DNA from 3 places in the Streptomyces sp. NPDC102451 genome. Region 3 is predicted to be linked to each of the others. Evidence: predicted binding sites of a transcription regulator. Region 3 holds the regulator's gene; each other region holds the start of a gene.
What was found. Region 3 encodes HspR, which represses chaperone genes until heat shock. Its sites were predicted from a motif close to TTGAGNNNNNNNNNCTCAA; they were not measured.
Positions count from the first base shown of each region.

Region 1 (6,743 bases), on a different contig from region 3:
GGAGCAGTCTGGCGACGGCCCGCTCCAGATTCCGTACGCCCGCTTCCCGGGTGTACTCGCCGGCCAGCTTGCGCAGCGCCGAATCGTCGAGCCCGACCTCGTCCTTCTGCAGACCGGCCCGCTCCAGCTGGCGCGGGAGCAGGTGGTCCCGGGCGATGACGACCTTCTCGTCCTCGGTGTAGCCGTCGAGCGTGACCAGCTCCATGCGGTCGAGCAGGGCTTCCGGGATGGCGTCGAGGACGTTGGCCGTGGCCAGGAACACCACGTCGCTGAGGTCGAGTTCGACCTCCAGGTAGTGGTCGCGGAAAGTGTGGTTCTGCGCCGGGTCGAGCACTTCGAGCAGGGCGGCCGCCGGGTCGCCCCGGAAGTCCGAACCGACCTTGTCGATCTCGTCGAGCAGGACGACCGGGTTCATCGAGCCGGCCTCCTTGATCGCCCTTACGATGCGGCCGGGGAGCGCGCCGACGTACGTACGCCGGTGGCCCCGGATCTCCGCCTCGTCCCGGACACCGCCGAGCGCGACCCGGACGAACTTGCGGCCCATGGCGTGCGCGACGCTCTCGCCGAGCGAGGTCTTCCCGACGCCGGGCGGGCCCACCAGCGCCAGCACGGCGCCGCCGCGCCGGCCGCCGACCACACCGAGGCCCCGGTCGGCACGCCGCTTGCGTACGGCGAGGTATTCGGTGATGCGTTCCTTCACGTCCTGGAGCCCGGCGTGCTCGGCGTCCAGGATCTCCTGGGCGCCCTTGATGTCGTAGGCGTCCTCGGTCCGCTCGGTCCAGGGGAGTTCGAGGACGGTGTCCAGCCAGGTCCGGATCCAGGAGCCCTCGGGGCTCTGGTCGGAGGCGCGCTCCAGCTTCTCGACCTCCTTGAGCGCCGCCTCGCGGACGTGCTCGGGCAGGTCGGCGGCCTCGACGCGGGCCCGGTAGTCGTCGGACTCGTCTGCGCCGGAGCCGGATTCACCGTTGAGCTCGGACAGCTCCTTGCGCACGGCCTCCATCTGCCGCCGCAGCAGGAATTCGCGCTGCTGCTTGTCGACGCCCTCCTGGACGTCCTTGGCGATGGACTCGGCCACGTCCTGTTCGGCGAGGTGCTCGCCGAGCCACTGGATGGCCAGCTTCAGCCGGGCGACCGGGTCCACGGTCTCCAGCAGCTGGACCTTCTGGGCGGTGGTGAGGAAGGGCGAGTACCCGGAGTTGTCGGCGAGCGCGGAGATGTCCTCGATCTGCTGGACCCGGTCCACGACCTGCCAGGCACCGCGCTTCTTCAGCCAGCTGGTGGCGAGCGCCTTGTACTCCTTGGCGAGCTCGGCGGCGGAACCGGGCACGGGATCCGGAACGGATACGTCGATCCGGGTGCCCTCGACCCACAGCGTGCTCCCGGGCCCGCTGGTCCCGGCACCGATCCGCACCCGGTCACGGGCCCGGATCAGGGCGCCCGGGTCCCCGTCCGACAGGCGTCCGACCTGTTCGACCGTGCCCAGGACACCGGTCCCGGTGTAGTTCCCGTCGATGCGCGGCACGAGCAGCACCTCGGGCTTGCCGCCCCCGGGCCGCGCGACTGCCTGGGCGGCCTCCACGGCGGCGCGCACCTCGGTGTCGGACAGGTCCAGCGGCACCACCATGCCGGGCAGGACGACCTCGTCGTCGAGCGGCAGCACGGGCAGGTCGATCGGTGTGAACGCCTGGGACTCGTTAGTCATGATCTCCCCTTCGGCAGGCAAGTTGAGCTATGTGGACTCAATGCTTGTGAGCTCATGAATGTTCCCCCGGCGGTGTTCGCTCTCAGCGATCACCCACATCACCCGACATGCCCTGCGGGGATCGGGGCCCGCACGGACAGCCCGCGACGCCCCGCTCCTACGGCAGCACCCTTCGGGGCACAGCCATTCCCCGGGCCGGAGTCCGACCCGGGACGGCCTCGCACCCCCGGAGGGTGAGACCGGGGAAATCCACTGGTCCACGGGCCCGGCGCCAAGGAGGATGGGCAGCCGCACGAGCGACCGCCGCCTGCCGGAGACCGGAGACCGCGCCCATGCCCGCCACAGACGCCCGCCGCCCCGTCGTCCTCGACCGTCGCGAAGGCCCCTTCGGTGAAGTCGTCCTGCGCGAGCACGGCGACGGCTTCGAGATCATCGCCAACGGCTGCTTCCTGATGGACACCTCCGACGGGCGCTCCGAGCGGCTGCTGATCGACGCGGCGCTCGCCTCGCTGCCCGCCGGCCGTCCGGACCCGTCGGTGCTGATCGGCGGGCTCGGCGTCGGCTTCTCCCTGGTGCGGGCGGCCGGCGAACCGCGCTGGGGCCGGATCGCGGTCGTCGAGCGGGAACTGGCCATCGTGGACTGGCACCTGGACGGACCGCTCAGCCGGATCTCGGGGGACGCCCTCGCCGACCCCCGGACCGAGATCCTCCGCACGGACCTCGTCGACCATCTCCGTACGACCACGGAGCGTTACGACGCGCTGTGCCTGGACATCGACAACGGCCCCGACTGGACCGTCACCCAGGACAACGGAAACCTCTACTCACCCGCCGGTCTCGCGGCCTGCCGGGCGCGCCTGACGCCCGGCGGAGTCCTCGCCGTGTGGTCCGCGCAGCCGTCCGAAGCGTTCGGCGACGCTTTGCGGAATGCCGGATTCCACGCAGTAACGACCGAAGAAGTAGCGGTTGCCCGAGGTGTGCCGGACGTGGTCCATCTCGCACTCAGGGACGACTGAACCCCCACGGGGTGTCCACATCCCTGCCGCACCATGGATCTACGGCGCAAGTCCGCCGATCCGTCTCCTTTCCTGTGGGTAACACCTTCACGACGGACAACACCCTGCGTAGCCGAGAGGCGCCTTCTGCCTTTACGCTCTGACCGGCACACAGGAACCACGACGTAATCCACAAGCGATAACCGTGCCTCCGGGGGAATGGCCTCCGCGAGAACGGGCAGGGGCGGGGCGATGGAACAGACACACACCACCCACAACGGCGTCGCGGCCACCCCCGGGGCTCAGCGCCGGGTGCTGGTGGTTGAGGACGACGCAACGATCGTCGACGCCATTTCCGCCCGGCTGCGGGCCGAGGGCTTCCTGGTGCAGACCGCACTGGACGGGCCCGCGGCCGTGGACGCGGCAGAGGCCTGGCAGCCCGACCTGATGGTGCTCGACATCATGCTTCCCGGCTTCGACGGTCTGGAGGTCTGCCGTCGTGTGCAGGCCCAGCGCCCCGTGCCGGTGCTGATGCTCACCGCACGCGACGACGAGACCGACATGCTGGTCGGGCTCGGGGTCGGCGCCGACGACTACATGACCAAGCCGTTCTCGATGCGGGAGCTGGCGGCCCGGGTCCACGTCCTGCTGCGCCGGGTCGAGCGGGCCGCGCTGGCCGCCGTGACGCCGCGCAGCGGCATCCTGCGCCTCGGCGAGCTGGAGATCGACCACGCGCAGCGCCGTGTCAGGGTGCGCGCCGACGACGTCCACCTCACCCCGACCGAGTTCGACCTGCTGGTCTGCCTGGCCAACACACCGCGCGCGGTGCTGTCCCGGGAACAGCTGCTGGCCGAGGTCTGGGACTGGGCGGACGCCTCCGGGACGCGTACGGTCGACAGCCACATCAAGGCCCTGCGCCGGAAGATCGGCGCCGAGCGGATCCGTACCGTGCACGGCGTCGGCTACGCCCTGGAGACACCCGCGCCATGACCCGGCCCGGTTCCGGACTGCGGCCCTTCTCGATCAAGGCCAAGCTGGGCACGCTCGTGGTGGTCTCCGTGTTCATCACGACCGGACTGCTGATCGTCGCGCTGCGGACCAGGACCGAGTTCCGGTTCATCACGGTCTTCTCGGTGATCGCCACCCTGCTGATCACCCAGTTCGTGGCACACGGTCTGACCGCGCCGCTCGACGAGATGCGCGCCGTCGCGCGGTCGATCTCGCACGGCGACTACACGAGACGGGTGAGCGGCGCCGGGCGGCGTGACGAGCTCGGCGACCTGGCGCAGACGATCAACCGCATGGCGGACGATCTGGAGGCGGAGGACCGGCACCGCAAGGAGCTGGTGGCCAATGTCTCCCATGAGCTGCGCACCCCGATCGCGGCGCTCAGAGCCGTCCTGGAGAACGTGGTGGACGGGGTGTCCGCCGCGGATCCCGAGACGATGCGTACGGCGCTGAAACAGACCGAACGCCTGGGCCGGCTGGTGGAGACCCTGCTGGATCTCTCCCGGCTGGACAACGGCGTGGTGGCGATCAAGGCGCGCCGCTTCGAGGTCTGGCCGTACCTGTCGGGTGTGCTGAAGGAGGCGAACCTCGCCGCCTCGCAGCGCCGGCTCTCCTCCGGCTCGGGCAACCACTCCCGTACGGACGTCCATCTGCACCTCGACGTGTCGCCGCCCGAGCTGACGGCGCACGCGGACGCGGAACGCCTGCACCAGGTGGTCGCCAACCTCATCGACAACGCCGTCAAGCACAGCCCGCCGCACGGCCGGGTCACCGTGCTGGCGCGGCGCGGGGAGCACCCCGAGTCGCTGGAGCTGGAGGTCATCGACGAGGGGCCCGGCATCCCGGAGGCAGAGCGCCACCGGGTCTTCGAGCGCTTCAACCGCGGCCAGGCGCCCTCCCCGCACGGGCCCGGGTCGGACGGCGGCACGGGACTGGGCCTCGCCATCGCCCGCTGGGCGGTGGATCTGCACGGCGGGCGCATCGGCGTGGCCGAATCCGCCCGCGGCTGCCGGATCCAGGTCACTCTTCCGGGGACCGCGCAGACACACGATTGACCCCGCGTTTGACCCCGCGTTCGAAGCGGAGGGCCCCGTTTCTCCCTCCCGTTCGGGAAAGAGATACGGTCCAAGGGGCCTCAGCACTGGCCTCGCGTACCCGAAGGGCAGCGGAACCCTGCTTGTTTCCCGCCATTTCATGCGCCGAAACCCGGCTTCCGATGTGATGTGCACGACGAAGACCGGCCCGGCCTGCACGTAACGGCTCGGGAGGCGTAGCCTTGATTTCCGCTGTCCATCACCTTGTGAAGCGGAAGAGGGCGGTTGCCGCCGTGTCGTCTCAGTCCCCCAGTAACTCGAGCATCTCGACCGATCAAGAAGCAGGCTCCGGGTCCAACCCGGCGGCCGCTTTCGGCCCCAATGAGTGGCTCGTCGACGAGATCTACCAGCAGTACCTCCAGGACCCCAATTCGGTCGACCGTGCCTGGTGGGACTTCTTCGCCGACTACAAGCCGGGCACGTCCGGCACGGCGGACAAGCCCGTTCCCGCACCCGCGGGAGCGGTGACCGCGGCCCCGGCCGTGAACACCGTGAACAACTCCGCTCCGGCACAGGCCGTGGCGCAGCCCCCGGCCGCGCCCCCTGCCGCTCCGGCCAAGCCCGCGGCCGCCGCCCCGGCGGCTCCCGCCAAGGCACCGGCCGCCGCCCCCGCGAAGGCCGCGCCGGCCAAGGCGGCCGTGGCACCCGCCAAGGCGGACGCCACGGCCGAGGCGCCCGCCGGCCCGGAGTACGTGACGCTGCGCGGCCCTTCGGCCGCCGTCGCGAAGAACATGAACGCCTCCCTGGAGCTGCCGACGGCCACGTCGGTCCGCGCCGTGCCGGTGAAGCTGCTCTTCGACAACCGCATCGTCATCAACAACCACCTGAAGCGCGCCCGCGGCGGGAAGATCTCCTTCACGCACCTCATCGGGTACGCGATGGTGCAGGCCCTCAAGGCCATGCCGTCGATGAACTACTCCTTCGCGGTGAAGGACGGCAAGCCGACCCTGGTCAAGCCCGAGCACGTCAACCTCGGCCTGGCCATCGACCTGGTGAAGCCGAACGGCGACCGCCAGCTGGTCGTCGCGGCCATCAAGAAGGCCGAGACGCTCAACTTCTTCGAGTTCTGGCAGGCGTACGAGGACATCGTCCGCCGTGCCCGTGTCGGCAAGCTCGGCATGGACGACTTCTCCGGTGTCACCGCCTCGCTGACCAACCCCGGCGGCATCGGCACCGTCCACTCGGTGCCCCGCCTGATGCCCGGACAGGGCCTCATCATGGGCGTCGGCGCGATGGACTACCCGGCGGAGTTCCAGGGCACCTCGCAGGACACCCTGAACAAGCTGGGCATCTCGAAGGTCATGACCCTGACCTCGACGTACGACCACCGGGTCATCCAGGGTGCCGCGTCCGGCGAGTTCCTCCGCGTCCTGGCCCAGCTGCTGCTCGGCGAGAACGACTTCTACGACGAGATCTTCAAGGCGCTGCGCATTCCCTACGAGCCGGTCCGCTGGCTCAAGGACATCGACGCCTCGCACGACGACGACGTCACCAAGGCCGCGCGGGTCTTCGAGCTGATCCACTCCTACCGGGTCCGCGGCCACGTCATGGCCGACACCGACCCGCTGGAGTACCGCCAGCGCAAGCACCCCGACCTGGACATCACCGAGCACGGCCTCACCCTGTGGGACCTGGAGCGGGACTTCGCGGTCGGCGGTTTCGCCGGCAAGACGATGATGAAGCTCCGCGACATCCTCGGCGTCCTGCGTGAGTCGTACTGCCGCACCACCGGCATCGAGTTCATGCACATCCAGGAGCCCAAGGAGCGCAAGTGGCTCCAGGACCGGGTGGAGCGTCCGCGCCCGGCTCCGGAGCGTGAGGAGCAGCTTCGGATCCTGCGTCGCCTCAACGCCGCCGAGGCGTTCGAGACGTTCCTGCAGACGAAGTACGTCGGCCAGAAGCGGTTCTCGCTGGAGGGCGGCGAGTCCGTCATCCCGCTGCTCG
Region 1 is NZ_JBIWKD010000006.1:243,347-250,089, reverse strand. Features, by position in the region: gene lon (endopeptidase La) at 1-1,702, opposite strand, end outside; gene ACIRD8_RS16690 (spermidine synthase) at 2,035-2,718, shown strand; gene ACIRD8_RS16685 (response regulator transcription factor) at 2,950-3,687, shown strand; gene ACIRD8_RS16680 (ATP-binding protein) at 3,684-4,760, shown strand; gene ACIRD8_RS16675 (multifunctional oxoglutarate decarboxylase/oxoglutarate dehydrogenase thiamine pyrophosphate-binding subunit/dihydrolipoyllysine-residue succinyltransferase subunit) at 5,033-6,743, shown strand, end outside.
Region 1: the regulator HspR is predicted to act here: its motif matches at 1,725-1,743, upstream of lon (endopeptidase La).

Region 2 (6,743 bases), on a different contig from region 3:
CTTGGCCTGACCGTCGCCCGGCGCACCTTCGGCACCCGGCGCCGCACCCTCGGCCTGGGTGTTGGCGTACATCGCCTGGCCCAGCTTCTGGGAGACGGCCGCGACCTTCTCGGTGGCCGTACGGATCTCGGCGGTGTCCTCGCCCTTGAGCTTCTCCTTCAGCTCGGTGAGCGCGGTCTCCACCTCCGTCTTCACGTCGCCGGGGACCTTGTCCTCGTTGTCCTTGAGGAACTTCTCCGTCTGGTAGACGAGCTGCTCGCCCTGGTTGCGCGACTCGGCGGCCTCGCGACGGCGGTGGTCCTCGTCGGCGTACTGCTCGGCCTCTTCGCGCATCCGGTTGACCTCGTCCTTCGGCAGCGAGGAGCCACCGGTGACGGTCATCTTCTGCTCCTTGCCGGTGCCGAGGTCCTTGGCAGCGACGTGCATGATGCCGTTGGCGTCGATGTCGAAGGCGACCTCGATCTGCGGCACGCCACGCGGGGCCGGCGGCAGACCGGTGAGCTCGAACATCCCGAGCTTCTTGTTGTACGCCGCGATCTCGCGCTCGCCCTGGTAGACCTGGATCTGCACGGACGGCTGGTTGTCCTCGGCCGTCGTGAAGATCTCGGAACGCTTGGTCGGGATCGTGGTGTTGCGCTCGATGAGCTTCGTCATGATCCCTCCCTTGGTCTCGATGCCCAGGGACAGCGGGGTCACGTCGAGGAGCAGGACGTCCTTGACCTCGCCCTTGAGGACACCGGCCTGGAGCGAGGCGCCGATGGCGACGACCTCGTCCGGGTTCACACCCTTGTTGGCGTCCTGGCCGCCCGTGAGCTCCTTGACGAGCTCGGCGACGGCCGGCATACGGGTCGAGCCACCGACGAGAACGACGTGGTCGATCTCGGAGAGCTGGATGCCCGCGTCCTTGATGACGTTGTGGAACGGGTTCTTGCAGCGGTCCAGGAGGTCCGCGGTCAGCTGCTGGAACTGCGAGCGCGTGAGCTTCTCGTCCAGGTGCAGCGGGCCCTCGGCGGACGCCGTGATGTAGGGCAGGTTGATCGTGGTCTCGGTCGAGGACGAGAGCTCGATCTTCGCCTTCTCCGCGGCCTCGCGGAGACGCTGGAGAGCCATCTTGTCCTTGGACAGGTCCACGCCGTGCCCGTTGGCGAACTGCTTCACCAGGTAGTCGACGACACGCTGGTCCCAGTCGTCACCACCGAGGTGGTTGTCACCGTTGGTGGCCTTCACCTCGACGACGCCGTCGCCGATCTCCAGGAGGGACACGTCGAAGGTGCCGCCACCGAGGTCGAAGACGAGGATCGTCTGGTCGTCCTTGTCGAGGCCGTACGCCAGGGCGGCGGCGGTCGGCTCGTTGACGATGCGCAGGACGTTGAGGCCCGCGATCTCGCCGGCCTCCTTGGTCGCCTGGCGCTCCGAGTCGTTGAAGTACGCCGGGACGGTGATCACCGCGTCGGTGACCTTCTCGCCCAGGTAGGACTCGGCGTCGCGCTTCAGCTTCTGCAGGATGAAGGCGCTCATCTGCTGCGGGTTGAAGTTCTTGCCGTCGAGCTCGATCTTCCAGTCAGTGCCCATGTGGCGCTTGACCGAACGGATCGTCCTGTCGACGTTGGTGACCGCCTGGCGCTTCGCGACCTCGCCGACGAGCACCTCGCCGTTCTTGGCGAAGGCGACGACGGACGGCGTGGTCCTGGCGCCTTCGGCGTTGGTGATGACGGTGGGCTCGCCGCCTTCGAGAACGCTGACGACGGAGTTAGTCGTGCCCAGGTCGATGCCGACCGCACGTGCCATTTCAATTCCTCCAACTGACTACTTGAGTGGATCTGACTCAAGGATGCATGACACCCACCCCGGAGTCAAAGGACCTGAGCCACTTACGCTCAACTTATGTGCTCGCAACTGCGCTGAGCTGGCATTTTCCGCATTCGGGTGGCGAAAGAACCCCACCGGGGCCACCTCGATCCGCGACACCGCGATGCGCGGCACGTCACACTCACCCCACCCACCATCGCACCGTGGGATCGTTCTGTCACAAAATGCATCGAGACGGTCAAACCGTCACGTCACCGACTCCGGGCAGGTGCAATGCGGAACGCGAAGCAGACTGCGGCACGAAGGACACGGCGCCCCGCGGCGCGGCCCGGCGCCCGCACTCCCCGGTCCACCCTGTACGCCGAGCGCGTCACCGGGGCCCTGGCAGCCGCGACCGCCGCACGGATCACCGGCCCCCTGAGGGCCATGACGGCCAAACGGGCCCTGGACCTGGCGCTCGGCTCGGCCCTCCTACTCCTGGCGGCCCCCGCACTCGCCGTCGCCGCACTGGCTCTCGCCCTCCGGCCGGCCGGCGTCCAGGGAGGCGTGCTGGAGCGCGAGATCAGGGTCGGCCTCGACGGCCACCCCTTCGAGCTGCGCTCGCTGCGCACCCGGCGGCTCCGGCTCGACCTGCTGTCCCGGCTGCCCCATGTCGTACGGGGGAAACTCTCGCTGGTCGGCCCGGCGCCGCTCACCCCGGACGAGGCGGCCCTGCTCGGACCCGCCGCCGGGCACTGGCGCCAGAGCGTCCGGCCCGGCCTGACCGGCCTGGCCCAGGTCCGCGCCCGCTCGGGGATGCCCTGGGACGAACCCGCCCTCCTCGACGCGCACTACGCAGAGCATCATGGGACAGGGCTCGACCTGGCGATCCTGGCGCAATCCGTACGCATCCCCCTACGTGCGGCCGTACGCCGACCACGGCGCCGGAGGAAGGCTCACCTGAGCGACACAGATCACCGCCTGCCCGGCTACAGCGTGGCGGAATAAGTGGATAGTGTCAGCACAGACTGATTAAGTTACTGCTTAGTAATCGCTTGTACGCGCTGGATCCCACCCTCGCAGGCCCGAGGAGCCCCCAAATGCAACTCGCCGCGATCATCGTGTCGCTGGTTCTGATCGTGGTCGGCGTGGCACTTTTCGCCCGCGCCCTCCTGCAGATCTACACCTTCATGCGGCTCGGCCAGAACGTGCCCGCAGGCACCCGTACCGATGAGCCCGTACAGCGCACCGTCACCGTGGCCAAGGAGTTCCTCGGCCACACCCGGATGAACCGCTGGGGCATCGTCGGTGTCGCGCACTGGTTCGTGGCGGTGGGCTTCTTCTCGCTGCTGCTGACGATCGTCAACGCCATCGGCCAGCTGTTCCAGGCCGACTGGCTGCTGCCGATCGTCGGCGAGTGGGCGCCGTACAACGTCTTCGTCGAGTTCATCGGCACGATGACGGTGCTCGGCATCGCGGTCCTGATCGTGATCCGCCAGCTCAGCAGGCCGGACAAGCCGGGCCGCAAGTCCCGCTTCGCGGGCTCCAACTTCGGCCAGGCGTACTTCGTCGAGGCCGTCATCCTCATCGTCGGCGTCTGCATCTTCATGCTCCACGCCCTCGAAGGCGCCCAGCACCACGTGGACAGCTACGAGGCGTCGTTCTTCATCTCGTACCCGGTGGTCTCCTGGCTCGAGGGCCTGGACGTCTCCACGCTCCAGAACCTCACCTACTTCTTCGCCAGCCTGAAGATCGCGACCTCCTTCATCTGGATGATCACGGTCGCCCTGAAGACCGACATGGGTGTCGCCTGGCACCGCTTCCTCGCCTTCCCGAACATCTGGTTCAAGCGGAACGCCGACGGTGCGGTCTCGCTGGGCGCACTGCTGCCGATGACCTCGGGCGGCAAGGAGATCGACTGGGAGGACCCGGGCGAGGACGACACCTTCGGCGTCTCCCAGGTCGAGCAGTTCTCCTGGAAGGGCATCCTCGACTTCTCCACGTGCACCGAGTGCGGACGCTGCCAGTCGCAGTGCCCCGCCTGGAACACGGGCAAGCCGCTCTCCCCGAAGCTCCTGATCATGTCCCTGCGCGACCACGCGCACGCCAAGGCCCCGTATCTGCTGGCCGGCGGCGGCAAGGACATGGAGGGCAACGAGAAGGCCTCCGAGGAGCAGCTCAAGGACGTTCCCGCGGCCGCCCTCGCGGAGGCCGAGCGCCCGCTGATCGGCACGCTCGAGGAGAACGGCGTCATCGACCCGGACGTCCTCTGGTCCTGCACCACCTGCGGTGCGTGCGTGGAGCAGTGCCCGGTCGACATCGAGCACATCGACCACATCGTCGACATGCGCCGCTACCAGGTGATGATCGAGTCCGCGTTCCCGTCCGAGGCGGGCACGATGCTCAAGAACCTGGAGAAGAAGGGCAACCCCTGGGGGCTGGCCAAGAAGCAGCGCGTCGAGTGGACCAAGGAGGTCGACTTCGAGGTCCCGATCGTCGGCAAGGACGTCGAGGACCTCAGCGAGATCGACTACCTGTACTGGGTCGGCTGCGCGGGCGCCCTGGAGGACCGGGCCAAGAAGACGACGAAGGCCTTCGCGGAGCTCCTCCACATCGCGGGCGTCAAGTTCGCGATCATGGGTGGCGACGAGAAGTGCACCGGTGACTCCGCCCGCCGCCTCGGCAACGAGCCGCTGTTCCAGCAGCTCGGCCAGGAGAACGTCGCGATGCTGAACATGGCGTTCGGCGAGGACGACGAGGACGACTCCACCAAGAAGGCGAAGGCGACGAAGAAGATCGTCGCGACCTGCCCGCACTGCTTCAACACGATCGCCAACGAGTACCCGCAGCTCGGCGGCGAGTACGAGGTCATCCACCACACGCAGCTGCTGCAGCACCTGGTGGACGAGGGCAAGCTCGTGCCGGTGACCCCGGTCGAGGGCCTGATCACGTACCACGACCCCTGCTACCTGGGCCGTCACAACAAGATCTACACGCCTCCGCGCGAGATCATCGCCAAGGTCCCGGGTCTGCGGAACGAGGAGATGCACCGCCACAAGGAGCGCGGCTTCTGCTGCGGCGCCGGTGGTGCCCGGATGTGGATGGAGGAACGGATCGGCAAGCGCATCAACAACGAGCGTGTCGACGAGGCCCTCTCCCTCAACCCGGACATCGTCTCCACGGCCTGCCCGTTCTGCCTCGTCATGCTGACCGACTCGGTCAACGGCAAGAAGAACGACGGCCAGGCGAAGGAGTCGGTGCAGGTCGTCGACGTGTCCCAGCTGCTCCTCGAGTCGGTGAAGACACCCGCCGACCCGTCGGGCGACGCGGAGACGGCCGACCAGCCGGAACCGGCACCCGTCCAGTAGCCGTCTCCCCGCACGGAAGCGGCCGGACCTGCCTCGGGGGCAGGACCGGCCGCTCCGTCATGTCAAGGGTGCGGGCAGGGCTCCCCGGGCTCCGGCAGACCCCCCAGGGTCCCCCTAGGGGATGTCACAGCTAGGCCGCAATGGGCCCCGTGTTCCCCCGGCCCTCACACCGCACCCACACGGACCAGGTACGTTCGATGTGTGGCTGGATTCAGGATCGGACGCGGCCGGGACAACCGCACACCGCAGCAACACCCGCAGCAGCAACAGCCGTACGGCGCGCAGGCATCACCGCCGCCGTACGGCGGGCAGTCGTGGCCCCCGGCAGGAGGCAACGGCGCACCGTACGGAGGCCCCCAGGGCGCCCCGTACAGCGGCGGGCAACGCGGCAACGGACACGGGGGTGGGAACGGGCACGCAGGCGGGCACGGCGAACCGGAGTACTTCGGCGACCCGTACCACCAGCCGCCGCAACAGGACCCCTATGCCAACGCCCCGGGGCACACCCAGGCGTTCAGCATCGACGAGGACCCGTACGGCGCCGGCAACACCTACCAGGCGGGCCAGGCCCCCGCGCACCCCTCGGGGCCGCGGCTGCACTGGAAGCAGCTGCTGAGCGGCATCGTGATGCGGCCGGGACCGACGTTCTGGCAGATGCGCGACTACCCCGTCTGGGGCACCGCGATCGTCGTCACGTTCGTCTACGGCCTGCTCGCGCTCTTCGGCTTCGACCAGGCGCGCGACGAGGCGATCCACGCGGAGGTCTCCACGGCCGCCCCGTACGTGATCTTCACCGGCATCGGCTTCGTCATCGGCGGACTGGTCCTCGGCGCGGTCACGCACACCCTGGCCCGCCAGCTCGGCGGCACGGGCTCCTGGCAGCCGACCGTGGGCCTGTCGATGCTGATCATGTCCATCACGGACGCCCCCCGCCTGGTCTTCGCCCTGTTCCTCGGCGGCGAAAACTCCCTGGTCCAGATCCTCGGCTGGATCACCTGGCTGGCGGCCGGAGCGCTGTTCACATCGATGGTGAGCAAGTCCCACGACCTCCCGTGGCCGAAGGCCCTGGGCGCCTCCGCGATCCAGCTGATCGCGCTGCTCTCGATCATCAAGCTCGGCACGATCTGATCCGACATGCGTGAGGGGCCCCGGTGCACTGACTGCACCGGGGCCCCTCCTGTGTCTCCTGTGCGCGTCCTAAGGGCTGTCCCGTATTCCCTGGTGGATCAGCGCACGGCGTCAGATGCGGTGCATCGCAAGGCGGAGGGACGTCCGCATACTGGATGTATTCGGGCGTTCCGACAACGCGGCGAGGTGCCGTAGCTGTCGTCGTGCGCCCGCCAGGGATTACGGGACAGCCCTTAGGAGTCGAGAACCTGACCCTCACGGCGCACGACGGGCTTGTCCACGCTCCACGGGAAGTTGATCCACTGATCGGTCTTCTTCCACACGTACTCGCATTTCACGAGCGAATGCGGCTTCTCGTAGATGACCGCGCTGCGCACCTCGGCCACGTGATCGATGCAGAAGTCACGGACCAGCTTCAGCGTCTTTCCGGTATCCGCGACGTCGTCCGCGATGAGCACC
Region 2 is NZ_JBIWKD010000030.1:38,553-45,295, reverse strand. Features, by position in the region: gene dnaK (molecular chaperone DnaK) at 1-1,788, opposite strand, end outside; gene ACIRD8_RS36420 (sugar transferase) at 2,083-2,796, shown strand; gene ACIRD8_RS36415 ((Fe-S)-binding protein) at 2,889-5,156, shown strand; gene ACIRD8_RS36410 (Yip1 family protein) at 5,358-6,284, shown strand; gene ACIRD8_RS36405 (phosphoribosyltransferase) at 6,518-6,743, opposite strand, start outside.
Region 2: the regulator HspR is predicted to act here: its motif matches at 1,811-1,829, upstream of dnaK (molecular chaperone DnaK).

Region 3 (6,743 bases):
ACTCGATCAACGGGTACAAAGTTGAGTCTATTCCACTCAAGGACGAAACGGGGCCTTCCCGGGCCGCCCGTACGCCCTCTCTCTAGGCTGACCCCATGCCTGACGTACGCAACCCCGGTCCCGAGTACCTCGCCTTCTGGCGGGAGCGCCACGTGTGCACCCTGACCACGCTCCGCCCGGACGGAACCCCGCACGTGGTGCCGGTGGGCGTGACGTACGACCCGGAGACGCGGCTCGCCCGCGTCATCACCGGCAGGAACACCAGGAAGGCCGCCCACGTCCTGGCGGCGGGGGCCGAGGGCGCGCGGGTCGCGGTCTGCCAGATGGAGGGGCGGCGCTGGGCGACCCTGGAGGGCCGGGCCGTGGTCCGTACGGAACCCGACGAGGTCGAGGACGCGGTACGCCGCTACGCGGAGCGGTACGAACGCACTCCGCGGCACAATCCGGAGCGGATCGTCATCGAGATCGCCGTCGACAGGGCGCTCGGAAACGTCTAGAGAACGGGAACGTCCGGAGACCGGAAAACGCCCGGAAACCCGAAGTGAATTCCGGGCAGCACAACGGCGCCATCGTGTTCAGGTCACGATGGCGCCGCTGTGTGGGGGAAGTGCCGGAACGATTTGGAACGACGGGGGAATCGTTCAGGCACTGCGGGGGGTGGCGGAAATGGCTTCTTGTTCGAACAGCTCGTGGTCACGCTGGTCGAGATTAACGAAAATCATGCCGTACCTCACGGCACAGCGAACCGGTTGCGGCGCTCCGCGAGGCCGGCGAAGACAGCGATAGGCGCGGATGTCGTCATCCGTTTCCATCACGACGAGAATCGGCTCTCCGAACAGGGTGACCATCAACGAATCGCCCTGGCGGGTGAGTGCCGAGAGCAGATCGATGAAATGCCACCCTGAGCGATATGCCGTGGCCATCTCCCGCCGGAAGGTGCGGTCGTCCGGTGGGGTGGTCATGCGGCGATGCGGGCCGGGGCGGACCAGCCGATGTCGGTCGGAGCGACCCAACCGATGTCACCCTGGCTGACCGCGGGCGCAACCCAACCGATGTCACCCTGAGCGACCGCGGGAGCAACCCAGCCGATGTCACCCTGGCTGACCGCAGGAGCGACCCAACCGATGTCGCCCTGGCTGACCGCGGGGGCAACCCAACCGATGTCACCCTGAGCGACCGCGGGAGCAATCCAACCGATGTCACCCTGAGCGACCGCGGGAGCAACCCAGCCGATGTCACCCTGGCTGACCGCAGGAGCGACCCAGCCGATGTCCCCCTGGGCGACCGCGGGAGCGACCCAACCGATGTCCTCCGGCGCGGCTGCCTGCGTGTTCCAGCCGATGTCGCTCGGCGCAGCAGCCGCCTCGCTGCTCCAGCCGATGTCGCCTGCGCTCGACAGCCCCAAACCCATGGCCGCGACGAACGAGGCGGCAAGCGCCGAGCGAAGCATTCGCTTGTACATAGTCGGCTTCGTCCTCACTTGTGGATTCTTCTCCCCCGCACTGAAGACGATGTCTCACCTGGGCACTCGAACACCACTGCGTCGATGCATCATGTTCCTGCAAGTTCAGGAACCTGGGGGGTGGAGATATGGCCGCAAGTACCACAAAACCGACACATCCTCACGGGATTGCCGAACTATGTGATGACGGAGCACGGCTTTACGCCATCGCGCTGCGCACCGGCCGCATCGCCCGCACCGATGTGGAGACGGCCCCCTGCCTGATCGAGTTCGCACTTCTGCATCCCGATCCCGACGCCGCGGACTGGCTCCGCCCCGTCGCGCCGTCGGCGGCCCTGGCGCAACACCTTCATCCCATAGAACGTGAGATCCAGGAAAGACGCCGGCACTCGCTGGCACTGGCCGAATGCTTCGAGCCGTTCATGGACATCAGCGCGCAGGGCCCCTCGGCCAACCACGCCATCACCGTGCTGGAGGGCGTCAACCGGATCAACGCGTCCCTCGATCTGGCGACCGCGGAATGCCGCTCCGAGGTTCTCACCGTCCAGCCCGGCGGCGGGCGGCCCGAGGACATCCTCAGCAGGTCGCTGGAGCGCGGTCTGTCCGTCGTGGACCGCGGCATCCGGATCCGCACCCTCTATCAGCACACCGCGCGCCACAGCCAGAGCACGCTGGCCTACGCGGAACGCATGGCCGGCGACCACGTGGAGATACGCACCCTCGAAGAGCTCATCGAACGTCTGATCGTCTTCGATCGGACCGTCGCCTTCATCCCCGCCCAGGACGACCGCATGGTCGCCCTGGAACTGCGCCACCCCGGCCTGGTCGAATACCTGGCGAAGGTCTTCGAGCAGCTCTGGACCAGGGCCGCCCCGCTGCTCGAAGAGATCAAGTACGAGCCGACCCCCGACGGGATCAGCGGGGTCCAGCGCTCCATCGCCCAACTCCTCGTCGAAGGACACGTGGACGACTCCATCGCCCGCCGCCTCGGCATGAACGTCCGTACCTGCCGGGCCCACGTCGCCAAACTGTCGGCCACCCTGGGAAGCACCAGCCGCGCCCAGCTCGGATACCTGATCTCGCGTTCAGGGATCCTGGACCAGGACTCCTGAACGTGCGGGCTCCGAGGCGTCCCCGCCCCGGGACCGCGGGCGGGTTCCCCTCCCGCCCGACAGGTCCACACTCCCCCGGCGGCCGGGCTTCCGCCACCGTCATGTTCATGCAGTGCACGAAGTGAGGGGTCATCAAATGGACGCCGATGAGGCAAAACCGGCGCATCCGCACGGGAATCGAGAGCTCTGCACCTCGGGCATCAGCCTGTACAAGGAGGCGCTGCGCGCCGGACGCGTGGCGCGCAGCGACCTCGCGTCCGCCCCGTGCCTCCTCGAGATGGCTCTCGTCCACCCCGACCCCGACGACCGCGCATGGCTCCGCCCGGTTCCGGCGTCCGCCGCGCTGGCTCACCTGCTGCAGCCCATCACCCGGGAGATAGACGAGCGGATACGGCTGACCACCGCGCTCGCCGGGACGCTGGCGCCGTTGGCGACGATCACCAACGAGGACCCCAACCTCGCCATCACCGTGCTCGAAGGGCGGCCGCTGATCATGTCGGCCCTCCGGGAGGCCTCCGCACGCGCCACCGAGGAGGTCCTGACCGCGCAGCCGGGCGGCAACCGGCTGGAACACCACATCCAGCAGGCCATAGGCAACGGCCGGGCCGCGATCGCCGGAGGAGCCAGCCTCAGGCACCTCTACCAGCACCCCGTCCGCTACAGCCCGCGCGTCAGGGAGTACCTGGCCCGGATGCCGGGTGACCGCCTCCAGGTGCGCACCATCGAGCAGACCGTCGACCGGCTCATCATCTTCGACCGCACCGTGGCCTACGCCCAGGCCGCGCCCCGCGACGACGTGGCGCTGGAGATCCGGCACCCGGCCCTGGTCCGCTACCTCACCCGGGTCTACGAGGTCCTCTGGGCGCAGGCGACCCCCTACAGCGAGCAGCTCCCGGCGGCCGCCCCCGGAGCCCCCGTCACCGCGGTCCAGCAGAGCATCGCCCGCCTCCTCCTGGAGGGCCGCGTGGACGACGAGGTGGCCCGTGAACTGGGCATCAGCGTCCGCACGTGCCGCTCCCACATCTCCAAGCTCATGCAGACGGTCGACGCGCACAGCCGCACACAGCTGGGGGCGCTCCTCGTACGGTCCGGGATCGTGGAGCCGGACGGCACACCACCCACCCGGACGCACGCCCGCCGCCCGGTCTCCTGACCGGCGCCCCGGCGCGACCGGTGAGCGGGCCCTCATCCGCCAAAGACCCCCGGACGGACGGGAATCGATGCCATCATGAATGGAAATCGAATGACCGATCGAATGGAGTGGGACGAGTGAGCGACACGCAGAGCACCCGCACCCACGACGATCTCCTCGTGTCCGTGGAGGTCATGAGCCATGTGACGGATCGGGCCGGATCCGCCGACCCGCTCGCCGCCGCAGCGGCCGACATCGCGTGGGACGTTGCGCCGGACACCGGCGCCGAGGCCCTCCCCCGGGTCTGACGGGGAGGCGGAGTGGACCACGGACTGGTCGCCGGTGTCGTCGAGGCACTGGGCTGGGACGGGCCACAGCACCTCGGTGCCGGTTTCGCACGGGGCGGTCTGCGTGACCCGGGACTGCCCGCACGCCTGCTGACGCCCACCCGGCTCCTGGATCTGGCGATGCGCCGGCCCCTGGGCAATCCGCAGATCCGCTGCTTCCAGGACGGCAAGGAGCTGCACCCCGGCGCGTATCTGAATCAGGACGCGGGCGGTGTGGGCAGGGACGGTTCCGGCCTGGTGAACATGCGTCGTCTCGGGAGCCTGCTCCGTGAGGGGACGACGATGGTGCTGGACCGCGCGAACATCTTCGATCCCACACTCGAAGTGGCCTGCCGGGCCCTGCAGTGGTGGTCGGGAGAACGCGTCACCGTCAACATCTACCTCACCACGAACGGCGCCGACGGCTTCGGCCTGCACTGGGACGATCACGACGTCCTCGCGGTCCAGCTCTCGGGGGAGAAGGACTGGGAGGTGCGAGGCCCGTCCCGTTCCGTGCCGCTGCACCGCGACGCCGCCCGCAACGACACACCCAGCGAGGAAACCCTCTGGACCGGGACCGTGCACCCCGGCGACGTCCTGCACATCCCGCGCGGCTACTGGCACAGGGCAGGCCGTGGCGGCCGCGGTTCCGGACACAGCCTGCACATGACGTTCGGCTTCACCACGAGGACCGGAGCGTCCTGGCTGTCCTGGCTCGCGGACCGGTCCCGTGAGCACGAGCTGTTCCGCCGCGATCTCGATCCCTCGGCCGGCTCGGAGCAGCACCGCCGGCTCACCGAGGCGGCCGTGGAACTCGTGGGTTCCGCACCCCCCGCCGACTTCCTGGCGGCGCGCGAGCACGCGGTCGCCCCGGCCCGGCACGTCCCCTTCCTGGAGACGTTCGGGCATCAGGGCTCCGTCATCTGCGTGTGCGAGTTCCGTCCCCGCATCCGCGATCTGGGAGAGACCGTCGAGGCGCTCTCCTCGGGCAAGAAGCTCACGTTCAAGGCCAAGGCGCTGCCCGCGCTGCGTCTCCTGCTGAGCGGCCGGCCCGTGCCGCTGGACCGGGCAGCCGACTCGGTCGGGGACGAGGTGCACCAACTGGCCGAGATCCTGATGCGCCACGAATGGTGCGCACCCCTGACACCCGAGCTGGCCTCGGGCTGCTCCGGTCTCGTGGCCGAGGCGCCCACCGGCGAGGGGGCTGATCGCCGGCCGGCACGCCGCGGGTGTCCCGGCCGCGTGCACCCGTCCTGACGTACCGGAAGGCGGGATCCGCGATGGATCCCGCCTTCCGTGTGTCCGACGGCCCACGACGGGCGCGGGCTCAGTCCTTCGGCCTCTTGGGCCGCCACACCACCAGGGCGCCGGCCTGCTGCACATCCTGGTACGGCACGAGATCGCGCCGGTAGGAGGCGTGCACCTGGGCCTCGCGCTGCTGCATGGCCACGGCCGCGCCGTCCACCGCCGCCGAGAGCTCGGCGACGCGCTGCTGGAGCGCGGCAACCTGGTTCTCCAGCTCGATGATGCGCTTGATGCCCGCGAGGTTGATGCCCTCGTCCTGCGACAACTGCTGCACCGTGCGCAGCAGTTCGATGTCACGGGCCGAGTAGCGCCGCCCGCGCCCGGCCGTACGGTCGGGCGAGACCAGGCCGAGGCGGTCGTACTGGCGCAGTGTCTGCGGGTGCAGGCCCGAGAGCTGGGCCGCGATCGAGATCACGTAGACCGGTGATTCATCGGTCAGCTGGTACGGATTGCGTCGACGGCCGTCCATCTCAAGCTCCCTTCGCAGCCTGGAACAGCTCCGCCCGCGGGTCCTCCCCCGCGGTCGACTTCCGGTAGGCCTCCAGCGCGTCCTGGGCGTCCGTGCCGAGGTCCGTGGGCACCGACACCTCGACGGTGACCAGGAGGTCGCCCCGGGTGCCGTCCTTGCGTACGGCGCCCTTGCCCCGGGCCCGCATCGTACGTCCGTTGGGCGTACCGGCCGGGAGCTTCAGGGTGACCGGGGGGCCACCGAGCGTGGGGACCTTCACCTCGCCGCCGAGCGCCGCCTCCGGGAAGGTGACGGGCACGGTGACGGTGAGGTTGTCGCCCTTGCGGCCGAAGACCGGGTGGGCGTCGACATGGACGACGACGTAGAGGTCGCCGGCCGGGCCGCCGCGCTCGCCCGGGCTGCCCTTGCCGCGCAGCCGGATCCGCTGGCCGTCCAGGACCCCCGCGGGGATCCTGACCTGCATCGTGCGGGCCGACTTCGCGCGGCCGCTGCCCTTGCAGACGTCGCAGGGGTCCTGGGCGATGAGGCCCCGGCCCTTGCAGTCCACGCAGGGATCGGTGAGCGAGAATCCGCCGCCGGTGCCGCGCGACACCTGGCCGGTCCCGACGCACGTCGGACAGACCCTCGGGGTGCCGTTCTTGTCGCCGGTGCCCGAACACGCCTTGCAGGGTGCCTGGCTGGACATCCGGAGCGGGACCGTGGCCCCGTCGACCGCCTCGGTGAAGCTGAGCGTCACCTCGGACTCGATGTCCTGGCCGCGGCGCGGCTGGACACGCTGGCCCGCGCCACCGCGGTTGAACAGTCCGCCGAAGACATCGCCCAGGCCGCCACCGCCGCCTCCGCCGAAACCTCCGGCGCCGGCACCCTGGCCACCGCCCGGGGCGCCCCCGAAGAGGTCGCCCAGGTCGAAGTTGAAGTTGCCGCCCGCACCGCCGGG
Region 3 is NZ_JBIWKD010000025.1:82,884-89,626, forward strand. Features, by position in the region: gene ACIRD8_RS34790 (pyridoxamine 5'-phosphate oxidase family protein) at 96-497, shown strand; gene ACIRD8_RS34795 ((2Fe-2S)-binding protein) at 642-962, opposite strand; gene ACIRD8_RS34800 (hypothetical protein) at 959-1,462, opposite strand; gene ACIRD8_RS34805 (helix-turn-helix transcriptional regulator) at 1,591-2,574, shown strand; gene ACIRD8_RS34810 (LuxR C-terminal-related transcriptional regulator) at 2,711-3,727, shown strand; gene ACIRD8_RS34815 (hypothetical protein) at 3,844-4,014, shown strand; gene ACIRD8_RS34820 (JmjC domain-containing protein) at 4,027-5,289, shown strand; gene ACIRD8_RS34825 (heat shock protein transcriptional repressor HspR) at 5,360-5,806, opposite strand; gene dnaJ (molecular chaperone DnaJ) at 5,808-6,743, opposite strand, start outside.